Regions from separate parts of the Clostridium sp. CM038 genome, predicted to be linked through region 2. Evidence: predicted binding sites of a transcription regulator. Region 2 holds the regulator's gene; the other holds the start of a gene.
The links. The regulator Rex, encoded in region 2, represses fermentation and respiration genes when NADH is low (regulators of the CRP and FNR family bind a similar motif). The targets are predictions, from matches to a motif close to ATTGTTAANNNNTTAACAAT.
Positions count from the first base shown of each region.

Region 1 (7,103 bases), 1.1 Mb from region 2:
TCATTTCAAATTAGTTTAGAGGCTTTAAAAGTTTGTTCTATAGTATTTGGAGCTATGTTTATAATAATTAGTATTCACAGTTCTTTGCTTATATACAGGGATAACCTTATAGATCTTTTCAATTCATCAAAAAAAGCTGAAAAAGGGTTAAAAGTATCCTTTTTAACCATGATAATTAGCATCCTTTCTATAGTTTTCTTAGGCTACGGATATTATATGGCTATTAGAAAGACTGCTGCTAATATTCTTCTGGCTCCTATAGTAGTATTGTTAGTGGTTATAGGCACTATATTATTTTTTACAAGCTTTACTTCTTTAATTATATATATTAGTAAAAAGAATGAAAAAAGTCTATTTAAAGGAACAAAGATTATATACATTTCACAGCTTTACTATAGATATAAAGGTAATGTAGGTACCCTAAGTGTAATAGCAGTTACAACTACTGTAGCACTTTGTGCCATGATTACTTGCTTTGGACTTTTTAATCAAGTCGAAGAAAACTCAAGAAACATGAGACCATTTTCTATAGAATACACAAATGGTACTAATAATACAGATACAATTTTTGAGGATACTATTAAGAATTACAAAGAGATTTCAGTTGTATATAAGGACAATATGGAGTTTCTTAAGGTGAAAACTAAAGATATCTTGCTTGGAAATGATACATTTTTAGTTTTAAACCAAAGTAAATTTAATAAGGTTAATAGTCATGAAAAATCTGATACAAGAGTAAATTTAAAAAATGATATGGATTGTGATTTTGTTCAAGTAGCCAACGCTGTTTCTGATAAAAGTGTAATTGGTAAAGAGGTTAAGTTAGCCGGCGGAGATAAAGAATATAAACTAAAAGTAACCGATACTTATACAAAATTCTTTATAGCACTCGATGGTGCTAGACCAACGTTTATTGTTAAGGATAGCGTCTATTCTCAAATTAAAAGTACAATCTCTAAAGAGAATACCTATAAAGTAACGGGATATATGCTTAATAATGATTTCCTTTCACAAAATTTTATTGTAGATTTGAAAAGTAAAATACCGCCAGAAAATAAGCTTTTAACCTTTTATGAACATTTTATGGATGGCATAAAGTTAATGGGTATGATGGGCTTCATTGGGGTATTTATTGGATTACTATTTCTTACAGCTACAGGAGGTATTATATATTTTAAAATGTCTATGGAAGCTGCGGAGGATAAAAACAAATTTATAATTCTTGAAAAAATAGGGGTTAGTAAAGTTGAAATAAGAAAGGCTGTTTCAAAGGAACTCATGATTTTATTTGGAGTACCCTTCGTTGTGGCAACACTAAATACTTTTGTCGCATCAATTACACTTGGAAAATTCCTGCGATTTAATATTACTAAAGAATTTATTATTGTAATTTTAGTTTATGCAGTGCTTTATAGTATATATTATTTAATAACCTTAAAATCCTATATTAAAACCGTAAGTAGCTCATATTAAAATAGAAGGGTAAATTATCTTCTGCGAAGCTATATTGACGACTTCAGAAGAAGAGTTAGACTCCTACTGAAGTTATCTCTTTATGATTAAATAATCATTTCATATAATAAATGGTATCCTGAGCCAAATCCTTATTATATGAAATGATTTTTCTTTTATTTATAAAAGAAATTATACAAGCATTACTGATTATTTAAACAATCCCATTCTTGTTAGAAAGGGGTTTATTAACAGTAGTATAATTAATAATAATGCCATTTTACCGAAAACACTTCTTAAAATTTTATTTAATTTAGGATAATTTGTTTTACTGCTATAATTTCCTACTGTAAGAAAAGCTAATGTAATAATGCTATCTGTAATTTTAAAATATAATGTATTTGTTATTCCAATTTGTTTCATAAAAAAGGAACCTAAATAAACATCTCCTATGGTTAATGCAAGTAATGTTCCAACAAATACAATACCGATACTAAATACAGATAAAAATTTCTTGATTGTAAAATTATTGCCAATATTAACAATAGACTGTTCTGAAGTTCCTTCTATATCCTCATACTTATGATTATAATAGGTGTAGCAAGAATGATTAGTAATAAACATTAGTAATATTATTATAGTACATAGTTTATACGCCTCTATTGGATATATATACGTAATTAATGCTAAGACTCCAATCAAAACAAAGAGGATATTAATTGCAAGTTCGGATGATTTTTGACTTATCTCAAAGAACCTTTCATCATAAGTTTGTTCAAAATGTTTTTTACCATTATTATTTTTATGGGTATTCCTATTTGGCAAATATGTTATTATCCCCGCTATAATAGATCCTGACCCTATAACAAACATTAAGTTATTATTAAAATAATATTTGCTTGAAAAAACAAAAGTTAAGCCTATAATAATCTCAAATATAGACAGATAATATCGTAGTGCATAGTTTTTTGCGAATTTTTCCACGACTCATTCCTCCTCAAAGATAAATACTTCTTCAATTACTGTACCAAAAAATTTAGCAATTTTATGAGCAAGTAATATTGACGGATTATATTTTCTATTCTCTAACGAATTTATTGTTTGTCTTGATACCACCATAATATTTGCTAATTCTTGTTGGGTTAATTGATTTTCTTCTCTTAACTTTTTAATTATATTCTTCAAAATTTTTCTCCTTTTATCAAGCTAGCTTTACATATATTATATAATTGCTTTTTTTACTTGTCAAGTTAGCTTGACAATAGATTTTAATAGGCCATTAAAGTCGAGGCACTTAATCATGTTCCTGTTTCACTAAATCCTGCTCAAAAAAATGTTATGTTATATTCGTTTATGTAAATTATATTAGAAAAAAATATTGACAACAGTATGATATTTACAGATAATATGGTTAGTGTACATGGAGCGTATGGTGTGTATTAAACACATTAACAGTTAGTTAGGAGATGTAAAAATTCATGCAAGATTTAAAAGCAAGATTAATTGAATCAATTATGCATTCTATTATTATAATGATAATCTCATTGTTCATAACATATCTAATCATTATAAATTTATCTAATATATTTTGGATGTCAATGATCTCTATAATTGGAGCGATATTCTTAATAATTTATATTAAAAAGCCATACGACAAAGAATGTTTAATCATTAATAGTTGGTTATGTATGATATTTGCAATTTTTATTGGAATCTTAATTGGAAAGATTGTTCCATTATCAAATTTAATTGGAGTAAGTATCGGAATACCAGTATTCGATATAATCAGTTTTATGAAAATCGGTTCAAAAACTACAAATGCTAAAGTTATGTCAAATAAAAATTTAATGTCAAAATTAATAGTATATGGTAAGTCATTTAAAAATAATAATCCAATACCAACAAAAGGGTTAGGGGATTTTTTATTTTATACAATACTACTTTCAGGCATATATAAAGTAAGTAATGATTCTAATTTTGTATTTTATGGGGCATGTTTAATATTTTTAGGATGTGCAATAAATTGGATTATAGTTTGTTTTATATATAATAAGAAATGGTATAAGGGGTTCCCAGCAACATTTATCCCTCTTATGTCACTATTACCATTATTTTTGAAGCTTGTAAATTGAATGTTTAGTTCATAAATATTGTTAACATAGCTTTATAATAATCAATAAAAAGTGCCTGTTTCATTGCCAACTATTGATATGGGACATATTATATATATAATATGCCCCATATCAATAGTTAGTTATAAAGTCTTCCCAATGCGTCTGCTCCAAGTATAGCTGCATATACATCATCTACAGTAACCGCAAATGGCATATTATGAATAGTTTCTCCCACTGCGCAGGAAGTTTCAGCGACCCTTCTTATATCTTCTTCTTTTATTTCTTTGATTCCCATTTCTTCTAAAGTAACAGGCAATCCTAAATCAATACAAATGCCTATAACATCATCGAGTTCTTCTTGTGGGCTATTTTCTAAAACTAATTGAGCTAGTAATCCAAAGGCTACTTTTTCTCCATGATATAAGTGATGACATTCCTCAAGAACTGTGAAACCATTATGAATTGCATGAGCAGCTGCTAGCCCACCACTCTCAAAGCCTATACCACTTAAGTATGTGTTAGCCTCTATTATATTTTCAACTGCTGGAGTACAAACTCCTATTTCTACCGCTACTTTGGCTTTAATACTATCTTCTAATAAAGTATTATAACAAAGCTCTGCTAAGGCATAAGCAGCTTTGGTAATTTTACCGCCACTCATATTTGATGCATTAGATTGCTTGCAAGCTCTTGCTTCAAAATATGTCGCTAATGCATCTCCTATGCCTGCTACTAATAATCGAGCTGGGGCCTTAGCTACTATTCCTGTACCAACTAAAACTACATTTGGACTATTTGGTAAAAATAAATATTTGCTGAAACTGCCTTCTTCTGTATATATAACGGAGAGTGAACTGCAAGGAGCATCTGTTGAAGCAATAGTTGGTACTATTACCACGGGTAGATTTTCATAGTAAGCTACAGCCTTAGCAGTATCAAATATTTTACCTCCGCCTATTCCTATAATGACATCGCAATTATTAGTTTTTACGTCTTCTCTTAATCTATCTATTTCGCTGTTGCAACATTCTCCATTAAATTTTTGAAATGTAAGTTTAACGTCTGTCCCTTTAAAGCTTTTATCTATAATTGGTTGGTTTCTCTTGATGCCATTAGAACTTGCAATTATATAAAATGATTTTCCTAAGTTTTTTGTATGTTCGTTTAAGTTTCTTAATTCTCCATTTCCTTGAATATATTTTCCAGGTGATATTATTGTCTTTAGCATTTTTCCAACTCCTATTGTTTAGTGGCATTATTGTTCATATATATTTTAACATCAAAATACGGGTCTTTCTATGAAGCTGGTTAAAAAATTAACATAATGATGTAAAGAATTAGTATAAACTACCGATTTTTTAATGCAATATAGTATTGTTCATAAATTATTATCATATTTGTCATGTTACTGTCACATAATAGGACTAGTATTAATGAATAGGATCCCCCTATAAAATAGATATTTACAAATAACACCGGATAGATACCGGTGTTATTTTTTTGCATTAAATTTCAGGTTTATTGCTATAAAAATCAATGTAATTGCTGATTGTAATAAATAGCTAAAAATCTTATAATGATGAAAGGCGATTAGAAAATGAGTGGGCATTTTTAGTTTGTTTAATAATGAAAATAAAGTAGAATCTCAGTAAAATAGATAAGTGCAACCAGTAGTTGACAATAAGAAAGCTGGAGTTGGTAGCTTTTTTATAACTATTTTCGTAGGATGGATATGGAGGTGTTAATAGTGAATTTTTCAGAAAGACTACGAAAATCAAGAAAAGAGAAAGGATTTTCTCAGGAAGAGTTAGCTGATAGAATAGGAATATCGAGACAGGCTGTTTCAAAATGGGAGTCAGGTCAATCAAATCCTGATACTAATAATTTAATAATGCTAAGTGAATTATATGGAATAAGTTTAGACGTTTTACTAAAAGGAGATCATGAAAAAGTAGAAGAGATAACAAAAGTCATTAATAGAAGGTTCCATTATGAATATAAAAGCAAGAGAAAAATTTTTGGAATTCCATTAGTTCATATTAATATTGGACTAGGAATTTATGAAGCAAAAGGAATAATTGCAATGGGAAATATTTCGAGGGGATTAATATCATTAGGAATAGTTTCGCTAGGCATGTTAAGTTTTGGGGTTGTAGCGATAGGGCTGATAAGTATAGCAAGTATAGCTATAGGTATTTTAGGTGCTCTAGGGGGAATTGCCATTGGTACTATTGCCATAGGGGGAGTAGCAATGGGAGTAATTACCCTTGGAGGGTTATCCATTGGAATGTATTCAGTAGGTGGTTGTTCAATTGCATCAGAAATAGCAATAGGTAATTATGCAAGGGGACATATAGCAATAGGAAGTAGTGCCAATGGGGTGAGAACTATTATTGATACATCATCTAATGGTAATTTTGCCAATATTACAGCTGCGCAGATAGAAAATTTAATCAAAGAAGAGTATCCAAAATTATGGGATCCTATTGTACATTTTATGACAATGTTTTTATAGGGAGGATACTCAGGGAGAAAATTTGTTTAACATAATGATAAGTAGATCTTTTCAACAATATTAATTAGCCTGTATTTGCAATATATATGTGAATACAGGTTAATTTTTTGAGTATCTGGAAACAAATAATTACTTCAAATATTATTTACGACGTAACAATGTTATGTTACACTAAATGTATAATAAAAAAACAATATTGTTAAATAACCTCAAAGCATAAAAGGAGTGGCAATATGGATAAAGAGTTAATAACGAAAAAAGAGTTGCTAGAAGTCACGAATGTTTCCTATGGGCAGTTGTATAGATGGAAAAGGAAAAGTCTTATACCAGAAGAATGGTTTATAAAAAAATCTAGCTATACAGGTCAAGAAACCTATTTCCCAAGGGAGGAAATATTAGATAGAATAGAAAAAATTATTAATATGAAAGGGGATGCATCATTAGATGACCTGGCACAAATGTTTTCACCACAGTTAGCGGATGTGTTTTTAAATGAGAGCGAGTTATTAAAAAAGAAGATTGTTACGAAGCAGACATTAACAATGTATAAAAACATCTATGGAGAAATAAAAACATTTTCTTTTAAAAAAATCTTATATATTTCACTATTAGAAAAGAGCTTAGTATCTGGTAATGTATCTTTAGAAGAAAGTAAACTTATAATAGAGACTTTAGAAGGAAATTATAAGTCGTTAGAAGGTAAAAATTGCGAGATGATTTTTTTAAGAAAATTTGGGATGGCGCTATGTTTTTTAATTACTGTTCCTAATGAGGTTTATATAGAAAAAGATGCAAAAATAGTATTAAGGCTTAATATTTCACAGTGCATCGAGGATCTTAAAATTAAAATTTAACGACATTTCAGCTCCGCAGGAGATGATTTAATATAGAAAAATATGGGAGGTTTAATATGGAAAAGATGAATAATAATGATATAAAAATAAACGGCTCAGGAAGTTCAGGTGGTGGAAAATATAATAGTGTAATTATAAGTGGGTCAGGAAAAATTAACGGTGATTTAG
Region 1 is NZ_CM143651.1:1,418,087-1,425,189, forward strand. It holds gene ACWJKS_RS06465 (FtsX-like permease family protein) at 1-1,473, shown strand, start outside; gene ACWJKS_RS06470 (DUF2178 domain-containing protein) at 1,663-2,436, opposite strand; gene ACWJKS_RS06475 (helix-turn-helix transcriptional regulator) at 2,440-2,637, opposite strand; gene ACWJKS_RS06480 (hypothetical protein) at 2,931-3,584, shown strand; gene ACWJKS_RS06485 (glycerol dehydrogenase) at 3,703-4,794, opposite strand; gene ACWJKS_RS06490 (helix-turn-helix domain-containing protein) at 5,314-6,081, shown strand; gene ACWJKS_RS06495 (YhbD family protein) at 6,315-6,935, shown strand; gene ACWJKS_RS06500 (polymer-forming cytoskeletal protein) at 6,992-7,103, shown strand, end outside.
Region 1: the regulator Rex is predicted to act here: its motif matches at 4,871-4,890, upstream of ACWJKS_RS06485 (glycerol dehydrogenase).

Region 2 (7,103 bases):
TTCCTTTAGCAGCGGATGTAATTGCGTTAACAAACCTTATAGGAGTTCCATGAAGAGCAATTCCTAGGAACAAGAAGATAGCATTAACAATATTTAAATCAAGACTACCACCTTTAACAAAATAATAAATAATATAACTAAAGCCCATAATTACTAATAACATTGAGATAATAGAGCTATTCTCAAGTTTATCAGCGGGAGTCATTTTTTCTTTAGCTATTATAATCATTGGTTCCTCCACCAAAAGTTTTGGATCTATAGTAATAGTATGTTCAGTGTCAGGATGCATAGCTTTGTTTATAAGAGGCAAGGTTACTAAAAGTATAGCTAATATAATTAGATTATAACCTGAAAACAATGTAGCGCTGGTTGGTATAGGTGAAGTAACAACACCTGCAGTAGCTTTTACTACCTCAGGACCACCTGTAGCAACTACTAGTGGTATAGAACCAGAAAGACCGGCATGCCATACTAAAAAGCCTGAATAAGCAGAAGCTATTAAAAGTCTATAATCTACGCCTTTAACTTCTTTAGCTAATTCCTTAGCAAAAATAGCTCCGATAACTAGACCAAAGCCCCAGTTAATCCAGCAAGCTATAGTAGAAATAATTGTAACAAGAATAATTGCTTGACTTGGTGATTTAGGGATTTTTGCAAGAATTTTAAGACCCTTTTTAAAAGATGGTGCATTGGCAAGCGCATGACCTGTAACTAATACTAGCGCCATTTGCATTGAAAAAGCGAGGAGCGTCCACAAACCCTTACTCCAGTGAATAGTCATAGCTAATGGTCCTTGACCAGTAAGCACCATCCCTAAAATTAATACTAGAAAGGTAAGGATTACAGCAAATATGAATGGGTCTGGTAAATACTTTTGGACAAGATTAACACAACCATTTGTAAATTTTTTAAACATTATTATTCCTCCTATTTTATTATGTGAAATTAATCTATACAAGAAAACATATTTATGATTTTTTGTGAAAAAATATTAATATGTATGACAAAATTATACATGACATCATATAATAAGTCAAAAAAGGAGAAATATATTTTTATGAGTGAAAATTTATATACAAAGGAGGAGGCAAAAAAAATAGGTGTGGTATTTTATTCGTTAAAACCTGCAACATTTTTATTAAAATTCATATAATAGTATTATAGAAAAATTTAGGAGGGTAAAAGTTGCAAACCCTAAAAATAGGCTCAAGAGGAACATCGGTAATGGAAATACAAGCACTACTTAATAAATTAGGCTATGATGTAGGAGGAATAGACGGAATTTACGGAACTAAAACGGCACAGGCAGTATTGATGTTTCAAAGATATTTTGGCTTATCACCTACAGGCACAGTAAATGATGATACTTATAAACTTATGAATAGATTTTTAATGGGTTATGATACTTATAGAATTAGACCGGGTGATACAATATACCTTATAGCAAGTAAGTACTTTGTGACCGTAGAAAGTATAATTACTGCAAATCCTCAAATAAATCCTAACAACTTGCAGGTTGGAGAGGTGATCATAGTTCCATATTCATTAGATGTAGTTTATACAAATATTGATTACACTTATGATATTATGAAAAAAGATTTAGAAGGGCTAAAGGCTAGATACCCATTTATTGAAGTGGCTAGTGGCGGCAAGAGTGAGCTTGGAAAAGAACTTTATTATGTGAAACTCGGTAATGGACCCAATAAAGTTTTTTATAATGGATCTCATCATGCTATTGAATGGATAACTACTGTGCTTTTGATGAAGTTTATTGAAAACTTTTCTAAAGCCTATGCAACAGGTGAAAATATAGAAGGGTATAGTGCCTTAGATATCTGGAATAAAAGTACTATATACATTATGCCTATGGTAAATCCAGATGGGATTGACTTAGTGCTTAATGGCCTAGAGAGGAGTAACCCATACTACAATGATTTAATTAAGTGGAATAATGGGAGTTCTGATTTTTCTAAAACATGGAGTGCTAATATTCGCGGTGTAGACCTTAATCATAACTATGATGCTATGTGGCAAAAATCAAAGGACGCGGAAAAAAGTTATGGCGTATATGGACCGGGCCCTACAAGATATTCAGGTACTGCGCCAGAATCAGAATCAGAGTCTAAAGCGGTAGCAGATTTTACAAGAAAACATGGGTTTAGATTAGTAATAGCGTATCACACCCAAGGGGAAGTAATATACTGGGATTTTCAAAATTTGGCAAGTGCTGAGGCTAGAAAAATAGGAGAGATATTTTCCTCTTTAAGTGGTTATGAATTAGCAGAAACCTATGGAATCACAAGCTATGCAGGATATAAGGATTGGTTTATAGAAAAATATAGAAGGCCGGGTTATACCATTGAGGTCGGAATTGGAAAAAATCCTCTGCCAATAAGTCAGTTTAATAAAATTTATAAGGACAATATTAAAGTTTTATTAGAAGGGGCATTAATTTAGGTATCTAAAAGAAAAAGCTCTTAGACCACAAATGTTTGATTGTGTGCTAAGAGCCTTAATTTTTAGTCCACTTCCGATATAAAGTCTTCCCAGTTTGCATAAAGAGTTTCAAGTTCGGTTTTAATACTAGAAATTTGATTGTTTGTCTCAACACTCCGACTAGGACTTGAATAAATCTCTTCAAGGCAAAGATCACTATTTAATTTTTCTAATCGCTGTTCCGATGAGGTAATTTTATCTTCTAGGTCTTTTAAATCGATTTTCTTTTGTTTTTCTAGTTTTTGTTCATCTCTCTTCTTTCTTTTATCAAGATTAATTTGAGTTTTTGACATGCCGTCGTAGGCTTCTTCTACTTGGAACCTTAGAGGGTTTTTCTTTTTTTCTATATAATAAGTATAATTACCTAAATACTCTTTAAGACCATCTTGTTTTAATTCAAGTATTTTAGTAATTACCTTGTTTAAGAAATACCTATCATGAGATATTACAAGAACAGTACCGTCATATCCAAGTATCGAATCTTCTAAAGCTTCACGAGACATAATATCTAAGTGATTTGTTGGCTCATCTAATAGTAAAAAGTTGGATTTTGATAGCATTATTTTTAGAAGATTAATTCTACATCTTTCACCACCACTCAATGTGGATATACTTTTAAATACATCTTCTCCTATGAATAAAAATGCAGCTAATGCAGTACGTACTTCTGTGGTAGTAAGTTTAGGAAATTCATCCCAAACCTCATCTATTATAGTTTTTTCTGGATTCAAATTTGATTGTTCTTGGTCATAATATCCTACAAAAATATTTTTGCCCAATATTTTTATACCTGTATCACTTGAAATTTTATCCATTATAATATTTAAAAGAGTGGTTTTGCCACGACCATTTTCACCAATAAGAGCGAACTTTTCGGATCTTTTTATATCTAGATTTAAATTCTCAAACAAAAGATTGTCTCCAAATCGTTTTGATAAATTTTCTGCATGGAGAACGTCATTTCCGCTTTTAATTTCTGTTTCAAATTTGATTTTAGTTTCCCTAGGAGCTGTGTCGGGGGAATCAACCCGGTCGAGTTTATCTAAGGATTTTTGTCTGCTCTCTGCAGCTCTTACACTTTTTTCTCTATTAAAGGATCTATATCTAGTTATGATGTCCTCTTGCCTTTTTATTTCTGAGCGTTGCAAATTGTATGCTTTTAATTGAACTTCATAATTTTTTTTCTTTAAATCAATAAAATTTGTATAATTTCCATTATAAGAATCTACATGACCGTTAGTAAGTTCAAAAGTTTTATTGGTAATAGCATCTAAAAAGAATCTATCGTGGGATATTATAAAAATAGTTCCTTTATAAGATTTCAAATAATCTTCTAACCATTCTATAGCATCTAAGTCTAGGTGGTTAGTAGGTTCATCTAATAAAAGAATATCGGGATTTTTAAGTAATAATTTGCATAGTGCAACTCTAGTCTTTTGACCTCCACTTAGTATGTTTATTGGCTTATTATAATCTTCTTCCATAAAGCCAAGACCTTTGAGAACCTTATTAATTTCAGCTTTATATGTGTAGCCGCCCCTGTTATTGTAAAGTTCACAGATTAATGTATATTCTTTTATTATTCTATTATTATATTCTTCTTTGGAAGTATCATAAGGTTCATTCATTTTTGATTCTAAATTGTTAAGTCTTTTTTCGAGGCCTAATAGATCGTGGAATACTAAAAGAGTTTCTTCATATATAGTATTACTTAAAGTTAATTCAAGATTTTGAGATAGATAACCAACTTTTTTATTTTTATCTATAAATAGCTCACCATTATCATAATCCAATTGTGATGTGAGTATTTTAAAAAGCGTAGATTTACCTGCCCCATTAGCACCAATAAATCCAATCTTTTCACCTTCATTTATACTTAAAGTTATTTTGTCTAAAATAACATCTATGCCGTAACTTTTGTGAATATCCTTGCAACTTAAAACTATCATTGTTTTCACCTTCCCTGTTATGTAGTATTAAAAAAATTCAACTTAATTAGTTATAAATATTAATTAAAGTTGCTTCATATATTATTGTACTATTTATATTTAATTTTTTGTAGTAAAAAAGAAATATATATAGATTAATTTTTAATAATAGTATATATATATATATAATGGTAATAATTTCACAATAACTACTAAATTTATAGCAAAAGTAGTTTTAATTTATAATAGTGTGTTAGTATAGATAGTATGTAATTTATGATATTCGTAGAGGAGTGTATATTGTGGAAAGAAAAAAGAATATATCAATGGCAGTTATTAAAAGATTGCCTAAATACCATAGATATTTAAAAGAACTTTTAAGAAATGATGTAGATAGGATATCCTCGAAAGAATTGGGCGAAAAGATTGGGTTTACAGCATCTCAAATTAGACAAGACTTAAATTGTTTTGGAGATTTTGGACAACAGGGATACGGATATAATGTTAAAGAATTGTTGAATGAAATTAGTGGAATACTAGGACTCTCAAAAGAATATAAGATGGTAATAGTAGGCGCGGGGAATATCGGGCAAGCTATTGCCAATTATACTAATTTTGAAAAGCTATCATTTAACTTGGCGGGTATTTTTGATGTTAACCCAAAGCTTATAGGATTAAAAATTAGAGATGTTGAAGTAATAGACTTAGATGAATTAGCGCGTTTCCTTAAAGCGACACCAATAGATATTGGCGTAATATGTGTTCCACATATTAGTGCTCAAAAAGTTAGTGACATAATGGTAGCAAATGGGGTTAAAGGTATATGGAATTTTGCACCTGTGGATTTAGAGGTGCCTGTAGAAACAATTGTGGAGAATGTCCATTTAAGTGAGAGCTTGCTAACACTTAGTTGTTTAATGAATGACAAATCATATTCATAAAATTTACAAAGTTTATAAAGTTTATGAAATCAACAAGATTAATTTAAAAGATTATGAATATTTCTTGTTGAAATAATTACTATAAAGAGATATAATGTAATTGAGGCGAAGGGCTTCAATTACATTTAGGTTTATTTGTTATATTATTAACAAATATTTAATGAATGGATTAATTCGTAAGGAGTTGATTGTTATGGAATACAAGAATATTGTTCTTCAAAAAGAAGACAAAGTCGCAATACTTACAATTAGTAGACCAAAGGCTCTAAATGCATTAAATACAGAAACATTAAAAGAGCTAGATTTAGCAATAGATGAAATTGCTGAAGATGATAAAATCTACGCAGTGATCTTAACAGGAGAAGGAAAAGCTTTCGTAGCAGGGGCTGACATCACCGAAATGAAAGATCTTAATGTTATGGGTGGAAGGAAATTTGGAAATCTAGGGAATAAAGTTTTCAGAAAACTAGAAACTTTAGAAAAACCTATAATAGCTGCAGTAAACGGTTTTGCGCTAGGTGGAGGATGTGAACTTTCTATGGCTTGTGATATTAGAATCGCTTCTTCAAAAGCAAAATTTGGACAACCTGAGGTAGGTCTTGGAATAACTCCTGGCTTTGGAGGTACGCAAAGACTTCCTAGACTTGTAGGACTTGGAATGGCTAAAGAACTAATTTATACAGCAAAGATTATTAATGCGGAAGAGGCATTAAGAATTGGACTTGTAAATAAAGTAGTTGATCCAGAAAATTTATTATCAGAAGCTAAAGCACTAGCAAATACAATTGCAGGACAAGCACCTATTGCTGTAAGCTTTTGTAAGGCAGCAATCAATAAGGGAATACAAATAGATATAGATTCAGCGCTTTCATACGAATCAGAGATATTCGGAGAATGTTATGCGACTGAAGATCAAAAAAATGGAATGACAGCATTTATTGAAAAAACAGAAAAATGCTTTAAAAATAAGTAATAAAAAGTATTCTGTAAAAAGAATAGGCAGATAACAATTAAAGATTATTATTTGTCTCAGAGAATAGTGAGGAGGAAAGTTCATGAATTTTGCATTGACAAAAGAACAAGAATTTGTAAAACAGATGGTAAGTGAGTTCGCATTAAACGAAGTTAAACCTTTAGCTGCGGAAATAGACGTGACAGAAAGATTTCCTAGCGAAACTGTAGAGAAAATGGCTAGATACCATATGATGGGTATCCCAATTGCTACTAAATACGGTGGAGCAGGCGGAAATAATGTATCATACATTATGGCTGTTGAAGAACTATCAAAAGCATGTGCAACTACAGGAGTTATACTATCAGCTCATACTTCATTATGTGCTGGCCCAATAGATGCTTTCGGTACAGAAGAACAAAAAATGAAATATTTAGTTCCACTTGCAAAAGGTGAAAAACTAGGAGCTTTTGGACTAACTGAACCTAATGCAGGAACAGATGCGTCAGGTCAACAAACTACAGCAACTTTAGATGGTGATAACTATATATTAAATGGTTCAAAAATATTTATCACAAACGGTGGAGTAGCAGATACATTTGTAGTTTTTGCAATGACTGATAAAACTAAGGGAACAAAAGGAATCACTGCTTTCATAGTTGAAAAAGAGTTTCCAGGATTCTCAATTGGTAAACACGAAGATAAATTAGGAATAAGAGCATCATCAACTACAGAACTTGTATTTGAAAACTGCATAGTTCCTAAAGAAAACATGCTTGGAAAAGA
Region 2 is NZ_CM143651.1:311,758-318,860, forward strand. It holds gene ACWJKS_RS01390 (TIGR00366 family protein) at 1-916, opposite strand, end outside; gene ACWJKS_RS01395 (M14 family metallopeptidase) at 1,186-2,457, shown strand; gene abc-f (ribosomal protection-like ABC-F family protein) at 2,520-4,445, opposite strand; gene ACWJKS_RS01405 (redox-sensing transcriptional repressor Rex) at 4,727-5,365, shown strand; gene ACWJKS_RS01410 (short-chain-enoyl-CoA hydratase) at 5,559-6,338, shown strand; gene ACWJKS_RS01415 (acyl-CoA dehydrogenase) at 6,421-7,103, shown strand, end outside.